2 regions of the Streptomyces sp. NBC_01298 genome follow, and region 1 is predicted to be linked to the other one. Evidence: predicted binding sites of a transcription regulator. Region 1 holds the regulator's gene; the other holds the start of a gene.

Region 1 (4,206 bases):
CCGCACCACGACGATGGGCTGGCCGAAGAGGGTGACCTTCAGCGAGTCACCGGCGTAAGGAATGGCACTGGTCAGATCGATGAACTGCCAGCCGGAGCGGTATGCCGATGCCATTTCACGGCGGAATCCGTGGTCGTCGGGGGTCATCAGGAAACCTGCGCAGGGATGGTGTCCCAGCCGAAGTCGTTCCCGACCTTGTTCTCGACGGACGTACTGGCACTGGTGTCAGCGCTTCCCGTGTCCCCGTTGACAGCGGCGACTGCCCCAAAAATCGCGGCGACGGAGAAAACAACGGCAAGCGCCGAGCGAAGCATTCTCTTATACATGGTCGGCTTCGTCCTCACTTGATGGAATCTTCTCCCCCGCACTGACAGACGATGGCTCATTCAGGCACGTCAGTGCCACAGGGACGATGCATCATGTTCTTACATGTTCAGGACCCTGGGGGGTGGAGATTTGACGCAGAGCACAACAAACCCGACACATCACCACCCCGTCACAGAGATGTGCGCCGAGGGAACGCGGCTCTACGCAGCGGCCCTGAGCACCGGCCGCGTCGCCCGCGGTGAAGTGAAGAACGCCCCCTGCCTGCTCGAATTCGCGCTGCTGCGCCCCGACCCGGACGACGCGAACCAACTGCGCGCGGTTCCCCCGTCCGTCGCGCTCGCCCAGCGCCTCCACCCGATCGAACGCGAGATCCAGGACCGCCGGCGAACCGCCGTGGACCTCACCGACGCTTTCGAGCCGTTCCTCGCCCTCAGCGCCCGGAGCCCCGCCAACACCCACGCGATCACGGTGCTGGAGGGATTCGACCAGATCAACGCCGCCATCGACCTGGCCACCTCCGAGTGTCACACCGAGGCCCTGACCGTCCAGCCGGGTGGCGCCCGGCCGACGTTCAGCCTCAGCCAGTCCCTCGAGCGCGCCTCGCCGATGATCGACCGCGGGGTGAAGATCCGTACGCTCTACCAGCACACCGTGCGGCACAGCCAGGGCACGCTCGCCTATGTGGACAGGATCTCCACGGGCAAGGTCGAGATCCGCACACTGGAGGAGCTCATCGAGCGTCTCATGATCTTCGACCGTACCGTGGCCTTCATCCCCGCGAGCCATGATCGGCGCGTCGCCCTGGAACTGCGGCACCCGGGGCTGATCGAGTACCTCATCAAGGTCTTCGAGCAGCTGTGGCGCAGGGCCGTGCCGCTGAACGACAAGGTCACGTACACGCACAGCCCGGACGGGATCTCCGGCGTGCAGCGCTCCATCGCCCACCTCCTCATCGAGGGGCACGTCGACGAGGCCATCGCCCGGCGCCTGGGCATGAACGTGCGCACCTGCCGCGCGCACATCGCCAAACTGGCCACCGCCCTGGGCAGCGGCAGCAGGGCCCAGCTGGGCTACCTCATCGCCGAGTCCGGCATCCTGCACGACTCGGGCCCCGGGGACGCCGAGGGGCTGCCGTAGCCCCGCTGACGGCTGGGGGCGGGCCCGGGACGGGTCGCGGGCGGCTACGGCCGGCGGACACGCGCGGAGGCCCCGCCCAGACCCTTCGTGAAGGGTTCGGGCGGGGCCTCTGCGCGTGCGTGCGTGCGCCCGCTCAGCCCAGCGGCCGCTTCGGCGCCGGCCGCCAGACGACCAGGGCGCTGCCCGGCTGCGGAGCCTGGTACGGGACCAGGTCGCGCCGGTACGAGGCGTGCACCTGGGCCTCGCGCTGCTGGAGGACGGTGGCGGCGCCCTCGACGGCCGTCGAGAGCTCGGCCACGCGCTGCTGGAGCGCGGCGACCTGGTTCTCCAGTTCGATGATCCGCTTGATGCCGGCCAGGTTGATGCCCTCTTCCTGGGACAGCGCCTGCACCGTGCGGAGCAGTTCGATGTCACGGGCCGAGTAGCGCCGGCCGCGCCCGGCCGTACGGCCCGGGGAGACCAGGCCGAGGCGGTCGTACTGGCGCAGCGTTTGCGGATGGAGGCCCGAGAGCTGGGCGGCCACCGAGATCACGTAGACCGGGGTCTCATCGGTGAGCTGGTACTGGCTCCTACGGCGGCCGTCCATGTCATGCTCCCTTCGCGGACTCGAACAGCGCGGAGCGCGGGTCTTCGGACTCCGTCGCCTCGCGGTACAGCTCCATGGCCTCGCGGGCCTTGTCGTTCAGCTCGGTCGGGACCGCGACCTCCACCGTCACGAGCAGGTCGCCGCGGGTGCCGTCCTTGCGGACCGCTCCCTTGCCGCGGGCCCGCATCGTGCGGCCGCCGGGGGTGCCCGGGGGCAGCTTCAGCGTCACCGAGGGACCGTTCAAGGTCGGGACCTTGATGTCGGCTCCCAGCGCCGCCTCCGCGAAGGTCACCGGAACGGTCACCGTGAGGTTGTCGTCCTTGCGGCCGAAGACCGGGTGCGCGTCCACGTGCACGACCACGTACAGGTCACCGGCCGGGCCGCCGCGCTCGCCCGGAGCTCCCTTGCCGCGCAGCCGGATCCGCTGGGAGTCGGAGACCCCCGCCGGGATCCGGACCTGCATGGTCCGGGAGCTGCGGGCCCGCCCGCTGCCCTTGCAGATGTCGCACGGGGTCTCGGCGATGAGGCCGCGGCCCTTGCAGTCCGCGCAGGGGTCGGTCAGCGAGAAGCCGCCGCCGCTGCCGCGGGACACCTGGCCGGTGCCGACGCAGGTCGGGCACACGCGGGGCGTGCCGTTCTTGTCGCCGGTGCCCGAACAGGCCTTGCACGGGGACTGCGAGGACATCCGGAGCGGGACCGTGGCCCCGTCCACCGCCTCCGTGAAGGAGAGGGTGACCTCCGACTCGATGTCCTGGCCGCGGCGCGGCTGGGTACGGGTGCCCGGACCCGCGCCGGCGCCGCCGCGGTTGAACAGGCCGCCGAAGACGTCGCCCAGTCCGCCGCCGCCGAAGCCGCCGCCCGCGCCGCCCTGCTGCTGGCCTCCGAAGAGGTCGCCGAGGTCGAAGTTGAACGAGCCGCCGCCCCCGCCGGGACCGGGGCGGCCCCCCTGATTGAACAGCGTGCCGTTCCCGAACAGGGCGCGGGCCTCGTCGTACTCCTTGCGCTTCTTGGCGTCCCCGAGGATGTCGTTCGCCTCGGAGATCTCCTTGAAGCGCTCCTCGGCCGAGGCGTCGCCCTTGTTGGCGTCCGGGTGGAACTCGCGGGCGAGCTTCCGGTACGCCTTCTTGATCTCGGCCTCCGTGGCGTCCTTCGGGACACCGAGGACCTTGTAGTAGTCCTTCTCGACGAAGTCCTTCGTGCTCATCCCCGGTGTCCCTCCTCTCGCGCTTCTTGTCCTACGTGTCGTGCAAAGGGCGCCGCAGCGTCAGCCCTTGTCGGGGGCATCCGCGTCCTTGTCCGACGCGGACTCGCCTTCCGCCGCCTCGGACTTCGGCGCCGCGCCCGGCTGGGGCTCGGCCACCGCGACCCGCGCGGGACGGATCGTACGCTCGCCGATCCGGTACCCCGGCTGAAGGATCGCCACGCAGGTGTCCTCGGTGACGTCCGGTGCGTACGAGTGCATCAGGGCCTCGTGGATCGTCGGGTCGAAGGGCTCGCCCTCCTTGCCGAACTGCTGCAGGCCCATCTTGGCCGCGGCGGTCTCCAGCGATTCGGCCACCGACTTGAAGCCGCCGACCAGCTCGCCATGTTCCCGCGCCCGGCCGATGTCGTCCAGGGTCGGGAGGAGTTCCGTCAGGAGGGACGCGACCGCGATCTCCTTGACGGCGATCCGGTCCCGCTCCACCCGGCGGCGGTAGTTCTGGTACTCCGCCTGGAGGCGCTGGAGGTCCGCGGTGCGCTCGCCGAGCGCGGTGCGGGCCTGGTCCAGCTGGGCCAGGAGAGCCGTTTCCTGAACGCCCCGTGCTGCTGCTGCGGAGTCCCCGGCCGGGGCCGCGGCCTCCTCCTTGGAGGAAGCTGCGGCCTTCGGCTCGGCGGCGTCGTCGTCAGGCGTGCCGTCGGCGGGGACTTCGGGCTTCTCGTCGAAGCCCGGGGTCTCCTCCGACATCAGGCAGCGCCGCCCTTCGGCTTCTCGTCGTCCACGATCTCGGCGTCGACGACGTCGTCGTTGGCGTCGGCCTGGCCGGCGTCACCGGTCGGCGCGCCACCGGCGGCCTGGGCACCGGCGTCGGCGTAGATCGCCTGGCCGAGCTTCTGGCTGACGGCACCGAGCTTCTCGGTCGCGGTGCGGATCTCGGCGGCGTCCTCGCCCTTGAGCT
Region 2 (4,206 bases), 1.2 Mb from region 1:
CCACCGTCTCGGCGGCCCTGGCCGACCCGGCCGCCGCGGTGCTCGACGCCCGGACCCGCGAGCGCTTCGCCGGCGCCGCCCCCGAACCCCGCCCGGGCCTGCGCGGCGGCCACATGCCGGGCGCGGTCAGCCTCCCCTTCGGCGAACTCCAGCGCCCCGACGGCCTGATGCGCCCCGCCGCGGAACTCCGTACGGCCTTCGCGGCGGCGGTGGGCGAGCGGGAACGGCTGTACTTCAGCTGCGGATCGGGCGTCACCGCCTGCGTGCTCGCCCTCGGCGCGGAACTCGCCGGGTACCAGGACCTCGCCGTGTACGACGGCTCCTGGAGCGAATGGGGCGTGCCGTCCCCGGACAGGCCCGTCGTGGCGGGTAGGTGAGGCGGGTAGGTGAGGCGGGTAGGTGAGGCGGGGAGTTGAGGCGGGGGGTAACCCCACCCCGGATCCGGGGACGTGCACCATGCCCCCGCGGCGGCCGCGCGGGCACGATCGACACCATGACCACGAAGACGCGCCCGCGCGGCACCGACAAGGCCAAGGCCACCGCCACCTACACCGCCGCGGCCCTCGCCGCCGGGCTGCTGCTCACGGGCTGCTCCTTCTCCCTCGTTTCGCGCGGGGGCGACGAGAAGACGGCGAGCGCCGATGCCACGGTCGCGGAGGCCGTCACGACGGTCGACGTCTCGGACGCCGGCAGCGGATCCATCGAGGTGGTCGCCGGAACCGGCCCGGGCGTCACCGTCCGCCGCACCGTCCACTACCGCGGCGACACCGTGCCCGAGCCCGCCCAGCGGATCTCCGGCGGCGTCCTGACCCTCACGAACGGCAACTGCTCCGGCCGCTGCTCCGTCGACTACCGGCTGGAGGTGCCGGCCTCCGCGACCGTCCGCGCCGGGAGCTCCAGTGGCAGCGTCACCGTGGCGGGCGTGGCCGCCGCCGACGTCACGACCTCCTCCGGCTCGGTCCGGGCCGACCGGATCGCCGGCCCGCTGAAGGTCCGTACCTCCTCGGGCTCGATCGCCGCCGAGGGGCTCGCCGGGCCGGGCGCGGACGCCCGTTCCGAGTCCGGAGACGTCCGCCTGGCCTTCGCGAAGGCGCCGGCCTCGGTCGCCGTGAAGACCGGCTCGGGCGACGCCAAGGTGAAGGTCCCCTCGGCTCCGTACGCCCTCGACGTCTCCACCAGCTCCGGCGACCGCGAGATCACCGTCCCGGGGGACCCGTCCGCGACCGCCAGGCTGGCCGTACGGACCTCGTCGGGCGACATCGTCATCTCGGCGGCCTGAGCCGCGCCCCGCCCCGGTGCCCGAGCGGGTCAGCCGAGCACGGCGGTCACATCGCGGCGGGCCGGCTCCGACAGCAGGGGGGACCACCGGGTGAACAGTTCGAGCAGACCGGCGCCGTTGCGTTCGCGGAAGGACGCGTTCACCTTGGCCAGGTCCAGCTCGTTGGCCGCCGTGAGTTCGGCGAAGTCGCGGCGCTGCCGAGGGGACGGAACGAACTCCTCGCCCGTGAACCGGTCCCGGAAGACCGCCGACGCTTCGTCCGGTGCGGAGAGGCCGGGGTAGGAGGCCTCGCGGTCGCAGCTCGCGTAGAAGTAGACGAGCTCCTCGGCCTCCGTGCCGATCGCCTCGGTGAGGCGGGCCCGTTCGGAGAGGTCCAGGAGTATCAGGGGCAGTCCGTCGGTGCCGTAGAAGGCGTGGCACAGTGCCGCGGTGCGGAGCGCCGGCCGACCGCCCCAGGCGGCGACCAGTGCCTCGACGCGCAGCAGGTGGGTCAGGAGCGTCCCGCCCGAGTGCTTGGTGGTCTCCGCCCCCACCTCCTTGAGCAGGGCGATCGCCGGTGAATCGGTGGGTGCGTGCTTGTCGTCGCTGGGCGTCATGCGCCCATCATGACGAGGCATCCGGGTCCGGCGCCCGGCGCGATCGCCATGCGGACATCCGGCGGGCGACGAGTGTTCGCCCCCGGCGAACGGCACTTGGGGAACATCGGGAGGCGCCCGTGCATTGAGTCGGCATAGCTCAACTTCACTGCCGGAGGGAACATCATGGCTTCGACGTCCGTAACGCTCACCCTGCCCGTGCTGCCGCTCGACGACGAGGTCGTGCTGCCCGGGATGGTCGTCCCGCTGGACCTGTCCGACGCCGAGGTGCGGGGCGCCGTCGAGGCGGCCCAGGCCGCCGCCGGGGACGGCAAGCCGAAGGTGCTGCTCGTGCCCCGGGTCGACGGGAAGTACGCCGGCACCGGGGTGCTCGGGACCGTGGAGCAGGTGGGGCGGCTGTCCGACGGGGATCCCGGGGCGCTGATCCGGGGCCGCGGCCGGATCCGCATCGGGGCCGGGACGACCGGCCCCGGGGCCGCGCTCTGGGTCGAGGGCGAGACGGTGGACGAGGTCGTCCCCGATCCGCTGCCCGGGGCCGTGGCCGAGCTGGTCAAGGAGTACAAGGCGCTCGCCACGACCTGGCTCAAGAAGCGCGGGGCCTGGCAGGTCGTGGACCGGGTGCAGCAGATCGAGGGGGTCGGGGCCCTCGCGGACAACTCCGGGTACTCCCCGTTCCTGACCGTCGAGCAGAAGGTGGAGCTGCTGGAGACGGCCGACCCGATCGCGCGGCTGAAGCTCGCGGTCAAGGCCCTCAGCGACCACCTCGCCGAGCAGGACGTCGCCGAGTCCATCGCCAAGGACGTCCAGGACGGCGTCGACAAGGTCCAGCGCGAGTTCCTGCTCAAGCGGCAGCTCGACGCCGTGCGCAAGGAACTGCGCGAGCTCAGCGGGGAGCAGGAGGGCGAGGAGTCCGACGACTACCGGGCCCGCGTCGAGGCCGCCGACCTGCCCGAGAAGGTGCGGGAAGCCGCCCTCAAGGAGGTCGACAAGCTGGAGCGCTCCAGCGACCAGTCCCCGGAGGGGTCCTGGATCCGCACCTGGCTGGACACCGTGCTCGAACTGCCCTGGAACGAGCGGACCGAGGACGAGTACGACATCCGGGGAGCCCGCGCCGTCCTGGACGCGGAGCACGCCGGGCTGAGCGACGTGAAGGACCGGATCACCGAGTACCTGGCGGTGCGCAAGCGCCGCTCCGAGCGCGGGATGGGCGTCGTCGGCGGGCGCAGGGGCGGGGCCGTGCTGGCGCTCGTAGGCCCTCCCGGCGTCGGAAAGACCTCCCTCGGGGAGTCGGTGGCCCACGCCATGGGGCGCAAGTTCGTCCGCGTGGCCCTCGGCGGAGTCCGCGACGAGGCCGAGATCCGCGGGCACCGGCGTACGTACGTGGGCGCGCTGCCCGGCCGGATCGTACGGGCGATCAAGGAAGCCGGGTCCATGAACCCGGTCGTCCTGCTCGACGAGATCGACAAGGTCGGCTCCGACTTCCGGGGCGACCCGGCCGCGGCGCTGCTCGAAGTCCTCGACCCGGCCCAGAACCACACCTTCCGGGACCACTACCTGGAGGTGGAGCTGGACCTGAGCGACGTGGTGTTCCTCGCCACGGCGAACGTGCTGGAGTCCATCCCCGAAGCCCTCGCCGACCGCATGGAACTGGTCCGCCTCGACGGCTACACCGAGGACGAGAAAGTCGTCATCGCCCGCGACCACCTGCTGCCCCGCCAGCTGGAGCGCGCCGGCCTGGCCGCGGAGGAAGTGGTCCTGGAGGAGGACGCGCTGCGCAAGCTGGCGGGCGAGTACACCCGTGAGGCGGGCGTGCGCACCCTGGAGCGTTCCCTCGCCCGGCTGCTGCGCAAGGTGGCCTCCCAGCACGAGCTGGGGGAGCGGGAGCTGCCCCTGCGGATCGGCGCCGACGACCTGCGGGCCCTCATCGGGCGGCCGCACCACGTGCCGGAGTCCGCGCAGGATCCGGCCGAGCGGCGCACCGCGGTACCGGGCGTGGCCACCGGCCTCGCCGTGACCGGGGCGGGCGGTGACGTCCTGTTCGTCGAGGCCTCGCTGGCCGATCCCGAGACGGGCGCGGCCGGGCTCACGCTGACGGGCCAGCTCGGAGACGTGATGAAGGAGTCGGCGCAGATCGCGCTCAGCTTCCTGCGCTCCCACGGCGCCGAGCTGGAACTCCCGGTCGCCGACCTGAAGGACCGGGGCGTGCACATCCACTTCCCGGCGGGCGCGGTGCCCAAGGACGGCCCGAGCGCGGGCATCACGATGACGACGGCGCTGGCCTCGCTGCTGTCGGGCCGGCAGGTCCGCACGGACGTGGCCATGACCGGGGAG

The links. The regulator HspR, encoded in region 1, represses chaperone genes until heat shock. The targets are predictions, from matches to a motif close to TTGAGNNNNNNNNNCTCAA.
Region 2: the regulator HspR is predicted to act here: its motif matches at 2,000-2,018, upstream of lon (endopeptidase La).

What each region holds. Positions count from the first base shown of each region.
Region 1 covers NZ_CP108414.1:4,372,680-4,376,885, forward strand. Annotated here, with positions in the region: gene OG730_RS19735 (Rieske (2Fe-2S) protein) at 1-147, opposite strand, end outside; gene OG730_RS19740 (helix-turn-helix transcriptional regulator) at 430-1,464, shown strand; gene OG730_RS19745 (heat shock protein transcriptional repressor HspR) at 1,598-2,050, opposite strand; gene dnaJ (molecular chaperone DnaJ) at 2,052-3,254, opposite strand; gene grpE (nucleotide exchange factor GrpE) at 3,315-3,995, opposite strand; gene dnaK (molecular chaperone DnaK) at 3,995-4,206, opposite strand, start outside.
Region 2 covers NZ_CP108414.1:3,201,102-3,205,307, reverse strand. Annotated here, with positions in the region: gene OG730_RS14180 (sulfurtransferase) at 1-377, shown strand, start outside; gene OG730_RS14175 (DUF4097 family beta strand repeat-containing protein) at 494-1,279, shown strand; gene OG730_RS14170 (DUF6817 domain-containing protein) at 1,309-1,875, opposite strand; gene lon (endopeptidase La) at 2,041-4,206, shown strand, end outside.